Regions from separate parts of the Peribacillus sp. NPDC097895 genome, predicted to be linked through region 1. Evidence: riboswitches for the same ligand, from Rfam matches in the RefSeq annotation. Region 1 holds a riboswitch; each other region holds the start of a gene.

Region 1 (3,144 bases):
TTCGGAAATGACGATATGGTCACCGGAAGACAACAAAAGAAAGGCCGTTGAGATGGCTGCCATACCCGATGAAAAGGCAAAGCCGTGAGTGCCCTCCTCAAGTTCGGCTATGATATCTTCAAGTGCCTCGCGAGTTGGATTCCCGCTTCTGCTGTAATCATATTTGCCGTAAGAATCGATATCGGATTGATGGAAAGTGGATGCGTGCTGAATGGGGACGCTCACACCGCCTGTTGTAGGATCGAATTTATGTTGATTATGAAGTAATTTGGTTTCAAAACTAAAATCATGATCTGTCATCGTAGTGCCTCCCTTTTTACATGTGCGAATGCTTGCTGTAAGTCCCCAATCAAATCATCGCTATCCTCGATGCCAACGGAGAAGCGGAGCAGGCGATTACAGACCCCATTTGCCGTTCTTACTTCAAGGGGTATATCGGCATGTGTTTGTGTAGCGGGATAGGTGATGAAGCTTTCAACCCCTCCAAGGCTTTCTGCAAACGAAATTAATGAGAGCGATTGTAAAAATGGGTTGACCGCTGATTCATCAATGATACGGAATGAAATCATGCCACCTCTTCCGGGATACAATACGTCCGTTACACAATCATGTTCAGATAAGTAATCTACAAGTATCTTGGCATTCTTTTCATGACGTTCCATCCGCAATGCCAGGGTTTTCATTCCGCGCATCAGCAGCCAAGAATCAAAGGGGCTCAAGACCGCGCCGGTACCATTATGATGGAAGGCAAGAGCCTCACATAAATCCGTGCCGCTAGCCACGATCAGTCCGGCAAGTACATCATTATGACCACCGAGATACTTGGTGGCACTGTGAATTACAATATCCGCGCCAAGCAGGATGGGTTGCTGAATAAGAGGCGTATAAAAAGTGTTATCAACGATTAACAATAAATTAAACCGTTTTGCCAGTGCGGCAACGGCGCTAATGTCCGTTTGCTGCATAAGGGGGTTAGTGGGAGTTTCGATGAAGATGGCTTTCGTGTGAGGAGTGATGGCTTTCTCGATATCCTCCAAACAACAAGTGTTTACATAGTCACACTGCAACCCCCATTTTTTAAAACCTTGTTCTAACAGTCGATATGTACCGCCATAAAGATCTTCGCTGACAATCCATGCATCGCCTGATTTAAATAGCGCCAGTATCGTGGAAATGGCGGCCATTCCTGAACTGCAGGCATATCCTTGGTCGCCTTTTTCCAAATCGGCAATGGATCGTTCCAATAGCTGTCGTGTGGGATTACCTGTCCTTGTGTAATCGAATCCTGTCGATTGGCCAATTCCTTCGTGTCGGAAAGCTGTTGAAAAGTATACCGGCGGATTTACTGTTCCCGTCGCCGTTTCACTGCGATTTCCTAATTGAGCAAGATATGTTTCGGTTTTGTACATAGTTTTCACTGCTCCTTTGAGTTATATAAAATAAAAAAAAGTCTTCTTTAAGAAGAAGACTTTGATTAAATGGGGATGAGTCATTCTTCTTATCTTCCAAGTTCACAAACTTGTGGAATTAGCACCTTTTCATTGGTTTGAAACAAATGAAGGTTGCTGAGGTGTCATCGGGCCATTCCCTCTACCTCTCTCGATAAGAGTTTAGATTATTCAATTTCTTTTGAATTTACTATATATATAAATTACTGTCAAGAACATTTTGGAAGGAAGTTGCTTCGAGGTTCAGGTTTAGGTCGATTGGGGCCAAGCGGAGTCGACACTTTACGTATTTTAAAAAAATATCAAAAATCTGCATGGGAGCAGGGATAATCGCAATGTTAAATGAGTTTTTCAGAAAAAGGAGGGAAGCCTGGACGGTTTTTTTGCTTTAAAATAATAAAATTTGTACAATGTATAGAGAGAAAGAATAATACGACATTATTCATTTCATATACATAAGGTCTTCGATGAATAGTGCAAACTTAGGAGGAGAACACATGGAATACAGAATCGAACGAGATACGATGGGTGAAGTGAAAGTTCCTGCTGATAAATATTGGGGAGCACAAACTGAGAGAAGCCGCAATAATTTCAAAATCGGTAATGAAAAAATGCCAATTGAATTAGTACGTGCATTTGCATATGTTAAACAAGCTGCGGCAAAGGTGAACTATGACCTTGGTGATCTTTCGGAAGTGAAAAAAAATGCCATCATTAAGATTTGCGGCGAAATTCTTGAAGGTACGCTTGATGAACATTTCCCGCTTGTGGTCTGGCAAACGGGAAGCGGCACACAAAGTAATATGAATGTGAACGAAGTGGTCGCTAACAAAGGGAATGAATGGTTAAAAGAAAATGGTGAATCTGAAACCCTTCACCCGAATGATGATGTTAACAAGGCGCAAAGCTCCAATGATACATTCCCGACCGCCATGCACATTGCTGCCTTCATGGAAGTCGCTGAAAAATTGGTTCCTGCCATTAAAGCACTTCGTGATACATTCGATTCAAAAGAAAAAGAATTCTGGGATGTCGTGAAAATTGGCCGGACACATCTTCAAGATGCAACTCCACTAACTTTAGGACAAGAAATTTCCGGTTGGAAGGCGATGCTAGAAAAAGACTTGGCGATGATTGAGGAAAGCAGCCAAAAATTATTGAACCTTGCACTTGGAGGAACGGCTGTAGGAACTGGAATCAATACTAAAAAAGAATTCCCGGGACTTTCTGCTAAACAAATCGCAGCAGATACAGGACATCCTTTTGTCACTTCGGATAATAAATTCCATGCATTGACAAGCCATAACGAAATCGTTTATGCACATGGTGCATTGAAAGCACTGGCAGCAGATTTAATGAAAATTGCGAACGACGTCAGATGGTTGGCAAGTGGTCCTAGAAGCGGAATCGGTGAAATTGCCATTCCAGAAAACGAGCCAGGCAGCTCCATCATGCCGGGTAAAGTCAATCCAACACAAAGTGAAGCGCTTACGATGATTGCGACACAAATCGTGGGTAACGATGCGACAATTGGCTTTGCAGCAAGCCAAGGTAACTTCGAATTGAACGTTTTTAAACCTGTCATCATCTATAACTTCCTGCAAACGGTTAAATTATTGACGGAAGGCATTCACTCTTTCAACAATAATTGTGCGGTTGGCATCACTGCAAATGAAGATAAAATCAAAGAAAATGT
Region 2 (3,144 bases), on a different contig from region 1:
AAAATGAAGCCTCGGTGTTAAAAGCGCATTTGTACCAGCTGGAGGAGAAATTATTAAAATCTGAAATCCGTACATCTTCAGAAGAGCTTCAATCATTATTGAAAGATGATTTCTTTGAGTTCGGCAGTTCGGGTAACATATGGTCCAAAAGCGATTTTATGGGGCAAGAGGGAGCAGGAGCGGTGAAAATGAAACTCAGTCATTTTGATATGCATCAATTGTCTGATGATACCGTGTTGACCACGTACCGGATTTTTGATGAAGATAAAGTGGAACATACCTTAAGAAGTTCAATCTGGAAATGTACGAATGGCAGATGGCAAATGTTTTTTCATCAAGGCACAAGAACGAAAGGCGATTGAATCGCCTTATCAAGAGGGGCCCCAATATAGTGTTTCATCAAAAAAAGTGTGAGTTGCCTATTGAATTACTATTTCACTAAAATGATAGAGGTGAATGAAGTTGATCTTTCGTCCCATTGATATTGACAAAGATAAAGATATCATCGTTACATTCAGGAAGGATTCCTTTGTTGTAAGTTTTGGATCGGAAGAAGGCTTTGGGGATGAACATACTTATCTAATTCGAATGAAAGAAAGGGTCCGCAAATTTCCGGATGGACAAGTGATCATTGAAAAGGACCTAAAACCAATTGGGCAAATGGAACTTCAAATTCGGGAGTACGAAGGGAATGAGATTGGCTATGTGAATCTATATTATCTTGTTCCCGAATACCGCAATAAAGGCCTTGGCAAGGAATTGGTTCGCTATGCAGAAAACTTTTTCAGGCAATTTACTGTATCCGAATATCATTTAAGAGTTTCTCCAGATAATCAGAGGGCGATTCAATTATATACAAAATCTGGAATGGTAAAGATAAGGGAAGAAAATGAAAAGTATCCTGTATGGAGAATGAGCAAATTATTATAAAAAATACGGAGCTAGCAGTGAAATAATTTAGATAAACTATATTAATATAATAATTTAATGTTTAAATAACTATACTATGAAAATATTTAGAACGATAAAAATTATGTTGACTTTAGTGAAAATTGAATATATAGTGAAGAACATAATTAAATATAACGTTAATTCTTATCAAGAGATGTGGAGGGACTTGGCCCTATGATACCTCGGCAGCGGGTTTTTACTTTTGTAAAAATACTGTGCTAATTCCAGCGGACGAAAGTTTGAAAGATAAGAAGGAGCTTTTCTTAGATAATTAAATTAAGAGTTTACTCTTTTTTATTTCTAAAGGAGGCCTCTTCTGTCTGATGACGGAAGAGGCCTCTTTTGTTTATTCACAATGAATATGGTTGTCATTTGGGAAAATGGTGCATTAACTCGTGAGTTTGGCTTTCAAAGCACGGGATCATCAAACGAATGTAACCCTATCATTTTGAAACTTTGCAAAGCTCTTCTCTGATAATGAATTTGTAGAAATTAACAACATGGGGGGAGATAGGATGATTGAGTTTCAAAATGTTAAAAAGGTTTATCAAACAAAGAAACAGACTGTTGAAGCTTTGAAAGGAATCAATTTGACAGTAGAAAAGGGAGATATATTCGGTGTAGTCGGTTATAGCGGAGCAGGAAAAAGTACGTTGATTCGGTTAGTCAATCTGCTTGAACATCCTTCAGATGGCCGAGTGATCGTTGGGGGGAAGGAATTAACTTCATTGAACCCGAAGGAATTACGGGCAGAAAAGAAAAAAATCGGGATGATCTTTCAGCATTTCAACTTGCTAAATTCAAAGACCGTTTTTGATAATATCGCCATGCCGCTGGTTTTGTCGGGGACGCCCAGTAAAGAAATCAAAGAGCGGGTAGGCGAGTTGCTGGAGTTCGTTGGCTTATCAAGCAAAGCAAAGAGTTATCCGGAACAATTATCCGGCGGTCAAAAGCAACGGATCGGGATTGCGAGAGCATTGGCTACAAACCCATCGATCCTATTATGTGATGAAGCTACATCGGCATTGGATCCACAAACAACGAGTGCTGTTCTGCAGCTCTTAAAGAAAATTAATAAAGAATACAATATTACCATTCTATTAATCACTCATGAAATGTCTGTAATCAGGGAAATTTGCAATAAGGTTGCGGTCATGGAAGGCGGATGCGTGGTTGAACAAGGTTCGGTTTTCGAAGTTTTTGCGAAGCCGCAAACGGATATAGCAAAAAACTTCGTGAGAACGGTCATACATGACGAGATTCCACAAAGTTTCCTGAAAAGCATAGGGTCCCATATCCCGATTATTTGGAAAATTAACTTTATTGGGACTACTTCAGGCACTCCTTTACTTTCAACCATCTCGAAGAAATATGATGTGCATTTAAGTGTATTATCAGCCAATATTTCTGAAATTCAGGAAACGCCCTTTGGGAATTTGATCATCGAAGTGACAGGGAACAAAAATGAGGTGGACAAGGCTTATCAATATATTAAAGATGAGGGGATTCTCGTCCAGGAGGTGCAGATAAATGGGTAATACGCTTTGGGGAATGGAAATAACGGCCGAGCAGCTGTCGACAGCTTTCGGTGACACACTTTATATGGTAGCCATCTCATTGGTATTTTCCGGATTGATCGGGCTTCCGCTCGGTATCCTGCTTGTCATTACAAGGAACGGTCACATCCTGGAGAATAAATGGATCTTTAATGTATTGAACCCGATCATCAATATATTGCGGTCGGTTCCTTTCATCATCTTGCTTGTCGCACTGATTCCTTTTACTAGAATGATTGTGGGCAGTGCAATAGGAACGAATGCAGCAATTGTTCCACTGATCTTTTATGCAGCTCCTTATATTGCCCGTCTTGTGGAAAACTCCCTTTTGGAAGTGGACAAAGGGATCATCGAGGCAGCTCAGGCAATGGGGGCAACGACATGGCAAATCATATATTGCTTTTTGATACCTGAGGGACTTAGTTCATTGATCCTTACATTTACAACCGCCACGATTGGCCTTGTTGGATCTACAGCCATGGCAGGTGCCGTCGGTGCAGGCGGGGTGGGAGATTTGGCCTTGGCTTACGGTTATCAAAGGTTCGATACGATGACGATGGTCGTCACCGTAGCGGCGCTCGTGATCATCGTTCAATTACTGCAATCCACCGGGAATTTCGTTTCAAAAAAAATCAGA
Region 3 (3,144 bases), on a different contig from region 1:
TGTTTCCTGTTTGGCACCCAGTGCCACCCCGAATGCTGCAGTCAGTCCTATTGCTGGGGCCCCGCGTACCTTTAATGTTAAAATGCTGTCATATACATCATCAACTGAATGAAGTTTAATAAATTCAGTGATGGAGGGAAGGCCTTGTTGATTTAATAAGGTGATATGGGTATCATCCCATTGTACCGAATATGGTAAAGGTGCAAGTGTAGTCATGTATATGTCTCCTTTTAAAGGGGTGTATAAGATGTCAGTGTATGTTGCTTCAACGCTTCAATTATTGCTGGAACATCCAATTCATCCCGTTTTTTAATTAAAAGTGCACCAATCTCCAATGTTGTCGTTTTGGCTGCGATCCTTGTTTCTTTATCTTCAATGACATTTAAATCTGCAACATGAGAAAGGCCAATTGTTCTCCTAATCAGTTCGCAGCCGGCAAAACCGAATGCGTCTCTTTTGAATTTAGTCAGTAAATAGGTCAAATAACCATTCACATGACGGAAGGGACTTTTATTTTGGGTGTTCCAAAGTTCAGTATATGTTTCTTCAAAGGCATTCCAAAATTCATGGAGGTATGTGAAAATCTCTTCTTTCCCAACTGCGTTGCGTGTGACTGCCTGAAAGAGAAGGTTGGCGGTGTATTGGCCTAGGTCAAAACCAACGGGTCCATAAAAAGCGAATTCTGGATCTATAATTTTTGTCTCAGTTTCACTTGCAAATATACTTCCAGTATGTAAATCTCCATGAAGCAAGGCTTCCTGCTCGGTTTCAAAGCTTTGTTTCAGCTTAGCGACTTCGAGTATCACTTCTTGATCATTCCAAATCTTTTTGGCGGCAGTAGTCAATTCCACCTCGAAATCTCCTGGGTGCTCCTCGAAAAATGGATCCGTGAAAATAAAGACCTCGGTGATTTTGCAAAGCTCTGGATTCGTGAAGTGTCGGGCCACTTCTTTTTTCGCAGATGGTTCTAAATGATAATCGGATGTGAAGAATGCCGTCTTTGCAACATACTCACCAATATGTCGTGAAAGCAGTGGATATGGATCACCATCGATCAATCCCGTCCTTACGATTTTCAAATGTGATAAATCTTCCATGACTGTGATGGCAAGCTGTTCATCCGAATAATATACTTGCGGTACGAATTCGGGGCAATAGCTTTTGAAATGGATTAGCGCATTTGCTTCGATGGCGGCCCTTTTCAAGGTCAGCGGCCAGCTTTCGCCCAGTACTTTGGCATAAGGTACCGCTTGTTTGATTATTAACCCTTTCTTTGTGACAGTGTCAGTAATATGAAAAACGTAATTTAAGTTCCCATCGCCGATTTCTTTACAGTTTAAACTGGCATCTGCATTGACCAACCCTAGTTTTATTGCAAGGGATATAGCTGTTTCATTTGTTAATATTTTAAAATTCGAATGGTTTTGAGTCATTCTTTTCCCCTCCACATTTTAAGAATAAAAAAAGCCTCTTTCATTAAGAAAGAGGCAGAAGTTTTAGCTTCGGACCTCTCATCTCCCAGAAAAAAGTTTTCTGGTGGAATTAGCACCGTGCTCTGCGGATTTTAAAATCCGGCGGTGAATCCGCCCCATTTCACAATGGTATTACAGTCGGTTGCTGGGCTTCATAGGGCCTTTATCCCTCAGCCTGCTCTTGATAAGAGTATATGTTTTCTGAAATTTTAATCTTCGGGAAAATAATAACAACTTTTTAAATAGTTTGTCAATGGGGAAAATAATAATAATCCGGATGGCGATCTTCGAATACAGGTATTTTGTTGCGACCTTCCAATACTTTCTTGAAGTCCAGCGTGCCTGTCAACAGTTCGTTTTCTTCTCCGGCTTCACTTACGATAACTCCCCATGGATCTATAATCGGAATGTCCGGCAAATATATTTTTGACATCCGTACCTGAACGATTCACGGCCACAGCATATACTTGATTTTCGATGGCACGGCTAATCAATAGGGGCCTCAAGTGTTTCAAGCCTTGGTTTAGCCATTCTGCGGTATGAATAGAACTTCTACGCCCTGTGCGGTATAGGCTCGCTGCCATTCCGGGAAACGGATGTCATAATGAATCCTGCACATGTTTTTTCGCCAGTGGTTTATTCTGCCTTTTCATCGGCAATCTCATTTAACCTGGTCAAGCCGTATTCGGTTGTCCAAAACTCTGGTAAAATAACGATATCGGCTTGTATAAAACCTCCACATGTAAAAAATGCTTTACAAGATGAGGATAAACATATATCATTTGTGACTAGAATTTCAAGAAATTTCAGAGAAGGTGTAAAAATGTTGCAATTTGAAAAATCAAGACTGCTTCAGGAACTGCCCAAGCAGTTTTTTGCCTCTCTAGTCGCAAAAGTCAATGCGATTACAGCACAAGGTCATGATGTCATTAATTTAGGTCAGGGGAATCCTGATCAGCCGACACCTGAGCATATTGTGAAAAGTTTGCAGGCAGCCGCTGAAAAACCGATAAATCATAAATATTCACCGTTCCGTGGACATCAATATTTAAAAGATGCTGCCGCTGTCTTTTATGAACGTGAATATGGGGTCAAGCTCGATCCCAATAGCGAAGTGGCGATTCTCTTTGGTGGAAAGGCAGGACTTGTAGAATTGCCACAATGTTTATTGAATCCTGGGGATACGATTCTGGTTCCTGATCCCGGCTATCCTGATTATCTTTCCGGTGTTGTTTTAGCTCAGGCAAAAACGGAATTCATGCCGCTGACAGAAGAAAATGGTTTTCTTCCGGATTACAAAGATATACATAGTGATGTGCTTGATAAAGCAAAAATGATGTTCTTGAACTATCCGAATAATCCTACTGGTGCATCTGCAACTTTAAGTTTCTTTGAGGAAACGGTCTCCTGCGCAAAAGAGCATTCAATTTGTGTGGTCCACGATTTTGCTTATGGGGCGATAGGATTTGAAGGGAAAAAACCGATAAGCTTTCTCCAAGCTGAGGGAGCGAAGGATATAGGAATTGAAATATATACACTATCGAAAACATATAATATGGCAGGGTGGAGAGTCGGCTTCGCAGTTGGGAATAAAAGTGTCATAGAAGCGCTTGAGCTTTTGCAAGACCATCTTTATGTGAGTCTCTTCCCGGCGATACAAGAAGCAGCGGCA
Region 4 (3,144 bases), on a different contig from region 1:
ATCAGCTGTTAAGAAAATGATTGTATTAGGGTGTCCTGCGATACTTGGGCTCACGATGTTATCAATCGCTTGCATTTGGTATGCAGCACGAGTGTTTTCGGTTAGTGAACTATCATCGTAGTTTGCCTCACGTGTTTCAGGATCCACAACTACGTTTTCCAATACGGCACCGAAACGGATGGCATCGAAAATTTGCGGTTCTTTTTCGCGAGAAAGGTTGATTGTTTTTGCATAGCAGCCGCCTTCGATGTTGAATACACCATTAGAAGACCAGCCGTGCTCGTCATCACCAATCAGTTTACGATTAGTGTCTGCAGATAAAGTTGTTTTACCAGTACCAGACAGCCCGAAGAATAAAGCGACATCCCCTTCACGTCCTACGTTAGCAGAGCAATGCATTGGAAGGATTCCTGCCTCTGGAAGTAGGTAGTTCATGATTGAGAAGATCGATTTTTTCATTTCTCCGGCATATTCCGTTCCGCCAATCAGGATGGTACGGCGTTCAAATGAAACGATGATGAAAGTTTCGGATTTCGTTCCGTCCACTTCTGGGTCCGCTTTGAAATTAGGTGCCGAAAGAATTGTGAATTCTGCTTCGTGACCTCTTAGCTCCTCTTCGTTCGGACGAATGAACAAAGTATGGGCGAAAAGATTATGCCAAGCATATTCATTAACAACACGAATTGGAAGACGTGATGATTCATCTGCACCAGCGAAACCTTTGAAAACAAAAAGCTCTTCTTTTGCTTTTAGGTAATCAACTACTTTATTATATAGTTTATTGAACACATCTTCAGAAATTGGCTGGTTCACTGAACCCCAATCGACTTTATCTTTAACGGATGCTTCTTCCACGATATATTTATCTTTAGGTGACCGACCAGTATATTTGCCTGTTTCAGCTTTTACTGCGCCGGTTGATGTTAATACTCCTTCATGTCTGCTTAATACTTTTTCGACCAATTGAGGTACTGAAAGTTGAGTGTACACATTGTTTCCTGCTAATAATTGGTGTAACTCATTAGAAACATCTACAGAATTCATATATGAGGTACCTTCCTTTGTTTAAGTTTTTATATTACAATTAGTATAACACATTCATTTAAATAGTCTATACTATTTATTTTGTTTTGTGATAAATTTCAGCTGATTCGTTCATCATTTTAAACCGGTAAAATCGGCAGGAACCGAGTCAATATTATCGCATATACTTTAAAGTAAGTAAATTTTCCTTTTATTAAATAGGAAGTAATTAAGCATAGTATTTCAAATAATACGGAAGTTATGAATTAATGGGAATTTTCAACATTTATATTGGCGTTTTTTAATTGAAATCCTTTAAGGACGTTGATTCAGCACGGTTTTTACGTGAACACTGTTTGGGAGGGAATTGTTCTTTTAAGAAAAAGCATTGACAAATTCCGACCAAGTACGATAATATCTTAAATTGTACGGATTCTCTTATCCCGAGTTGGTGGAGGGACAGGCCCTTTGAAACCCAGCAACCTGCCATATTGAACTTGACTCCAAGATCGATCGCCGAAAATAAAGCGATGGTTCTTCAAGGAATAGTGGTGATGGTGCTAACCTGAGCAAGGTAAAAAACCCTTGAACGATAAGAGTGAAAGGATAGAAGACAGAATGTTAAACCTTTCCTCATTTGCCAGGGAAGGTTTTTGTGTTTTTTAAAGTAATTCTGTGTCTATAGTTGAAACTAATGAGGGAAACGAGTTCCGTAAAAAATCAGGCTTATGCCTACAACATACTAACTTCCAAGGAGGAAATATGATGTCAAAGAAACGTCTATTTACTTCTGAATCTGTTACAGAGGGCCATCCGGACAAGATTTGTGATCAGATTTCAGATTCCATTTTAGATGCTATCCTTGCTAAGGATGCAAATGCACGTGTAGCGTGTGAAACAAGTGTAACAACAGGTCTTGTACTTGTTGCTGGTGAAATTACAACATCCGCTTACGTGGATATTCCGCGTATCGTTCGTGATACGATTGCAGGAATTGGCTACACACGTGCGAAATACGGTTTCGATGCTGAAACTTGTGCTGTATTGAGTTCCATCGATGAGCAGTCTGCCGATATCGCAGCTGGTGTCGATAAAGCTCTTGAAGCTCGTGAAGGAAACATGTCAGAGGAAGAAATCGATGCAATCGGTGCAGGGGACCAAGGTCTTATGTTCGGATTCGCTTGTAATGAAACGGAGGAGCTTATGCCGCTTCCGATTTCATTGTCACATAAACTTTCATTCCGCTTGGCTCAAGTTCGTAAAGACGAAACGCTTGCTTACTTACGCCCTGATGGTAAAACACAGGTAACTGTGGAGTATGATGAGAACAACCGTCCTGTTCGTGTAGATACAATCGTCATTTCTACACAACATGATGCAGAAGTTACGCTTGAGCAAATTCAAGCCGATTTAAAAGAACATGTCATTAAAGCAGTTGTTCCAGCTGAATTGATCGATGCTGAAACGAAGTACTTCATCAACCCGACTGGCCGTTTCGTAATTGGCGGACCTCAAGGGGATGCTGGTCTTACTGGACGTAAAATCATCGTTGATACGTACGGCGGATATGCTCGCCACGGCGGCGGTGCATTCTCTGGTAAGGATGCTACGAAAGTTGACCGTTCTGCGGCATATGCTGCTCGTTACGTTGCGAAAAACATCGTGGCAGCTGGCCTTGCTGACAAAGCGGAAGTACAATTGGCTTACGCAATTGGTGTTGCAGAGCCTGTATCCATTTCGATTGATACATTTGGAACTGGTACAGTTAGCGAAGAAGTGCTTGTTGACCTAGTTCGCGCTAACTTCGACCTTCGTCCAGCTGGAATCATCAAAATGCTCGATCTTCGTCGCCCAATCTACAAACAAACAGCTGCTTACGGACACTTTGGCCGTACAGATGTTGATCTGCCATGGGAACGCACAGATAAAGCAGAATCGTTAAAAGCACAAGCATAATTCATAAAAGTAAAGGTGCCTCGCATTAGCGGGGCACCTTTTTTTATGGATTAATTTCGCCTGAAGAGGGAATAATTCAAGAAATCCCATTTTGAGATTTAAGTAAATACTTGTGATGGAGCGTTAACATGAATCTCGGCTGTTTACTCGTAAGTTTCGGGCTAA

The links. Region 1 has a riboswitch for S-adenosylmethionine ahead of ACQKMH_RS14455 (methionine biosynthesis PLP-dependent protein). Riboswitches for the same ligand answer to the same signal wherever they lie in the genome.
Region 2: linked by a shared signal. The riboswitch ahead of ACQKMH_RS00515 (methionine ABC transporter ATP-binding protein) and the one ahead of ACQKMH_RS14455 (methionine biosynthesis PLP-dependent protein) in region 1 are both predicted to bind S-adenosylmethionine.
Region 3: linked by a shared signal. The riboswitch ahead of mtnK (S-methyl-5-thioribose kinase) and the one ahead of ACQKMH_RS14455 (methionine biosynthesis PLP-dependent protein) in region 1 are both predicted to bind S-adenosylmethionine.
Region 4: linked by a shared signal. The riboswitch ahead of metK (methionine adenosyltransferase) and the one ahead of ACQKMH_RS14455 (methionine biosynthesis PLP-dependent protein) in region 1 are both predicted to bind S-adenosylmethionine.

What each region holds. Positions count from the first base shown of each region.
Region 1 is NZ_JBNNSH010000002.1:633,249-636,392, reverse strand. Features, by position in the region: gene metC (cystathionine beta-lyase) at 1-300, opposite strand, end outside; gene ACQKMH_RS14455 (methionine biosynthesis PLP-dependent protein) at 297-1,409, opposite strand; SAM riboswitch class I at 1,496-1,609, opposite strand; gene fumC (class II fumarate hydratase) at 1,946-3,144, shown strand, end outside.
Region 2 is NZ_JBNNSH010000001.1:113,863-117,006, forward strand. Features, by position in the region: gene ACQKMH_RS00505 (DUF4440 domain-containing protein) at 1-362, shown strand, start outside; gene ACQKMH_RS00510 (GNAT family N-acetyltransferase) at 457-930, shown strand; SAM riboswitch class I at 1,093-1,204, shown strand; gene ACQKMH_RS00515 (methionine ABC transporter ATP-binding protein) at 1,467-2,489, shown strand; gene ACQKMH_RS00520 (methionine ABC transporter permease) at 2,503-3,144, shown strand, end outside.
Region 3 is NZ_JBNNSH010000001.1:1,559,795-1,562,938, forward strand. Features, by position in the region: gene mtnA (S-methyl-5-thioribose-1-phosphate isomerase) at 1-216, opposite strand, end outside; gene mtnK (S-methyl-5-thioribose kinase) at 231-1,433, opposite strand; SAM riboswitch class I at 1,509-1,663, opposite strand; gene ACQKMH_RS07545 (hypothetical protein) at 1,723-1,905, opposite strand; gene ACQKMH_RS07550 (pyridoxal phosphate-dependent aminotransferase) at 2,296-3,144, shown strand, end outside.
Region 4 is NZ_JBNNSH010000005.1:223,566-226,709, reverse strand. Features, by position in the region: gene pckA (phosphoenolpyruvate carboxykinase (ATP)) at 1-1,044, opposite strand, end outside; SAM riboswitch class I at 1,459-1,622, shown strand; gene metK (methionine adenosyltransferase) at 1,786-2,979, shown strand.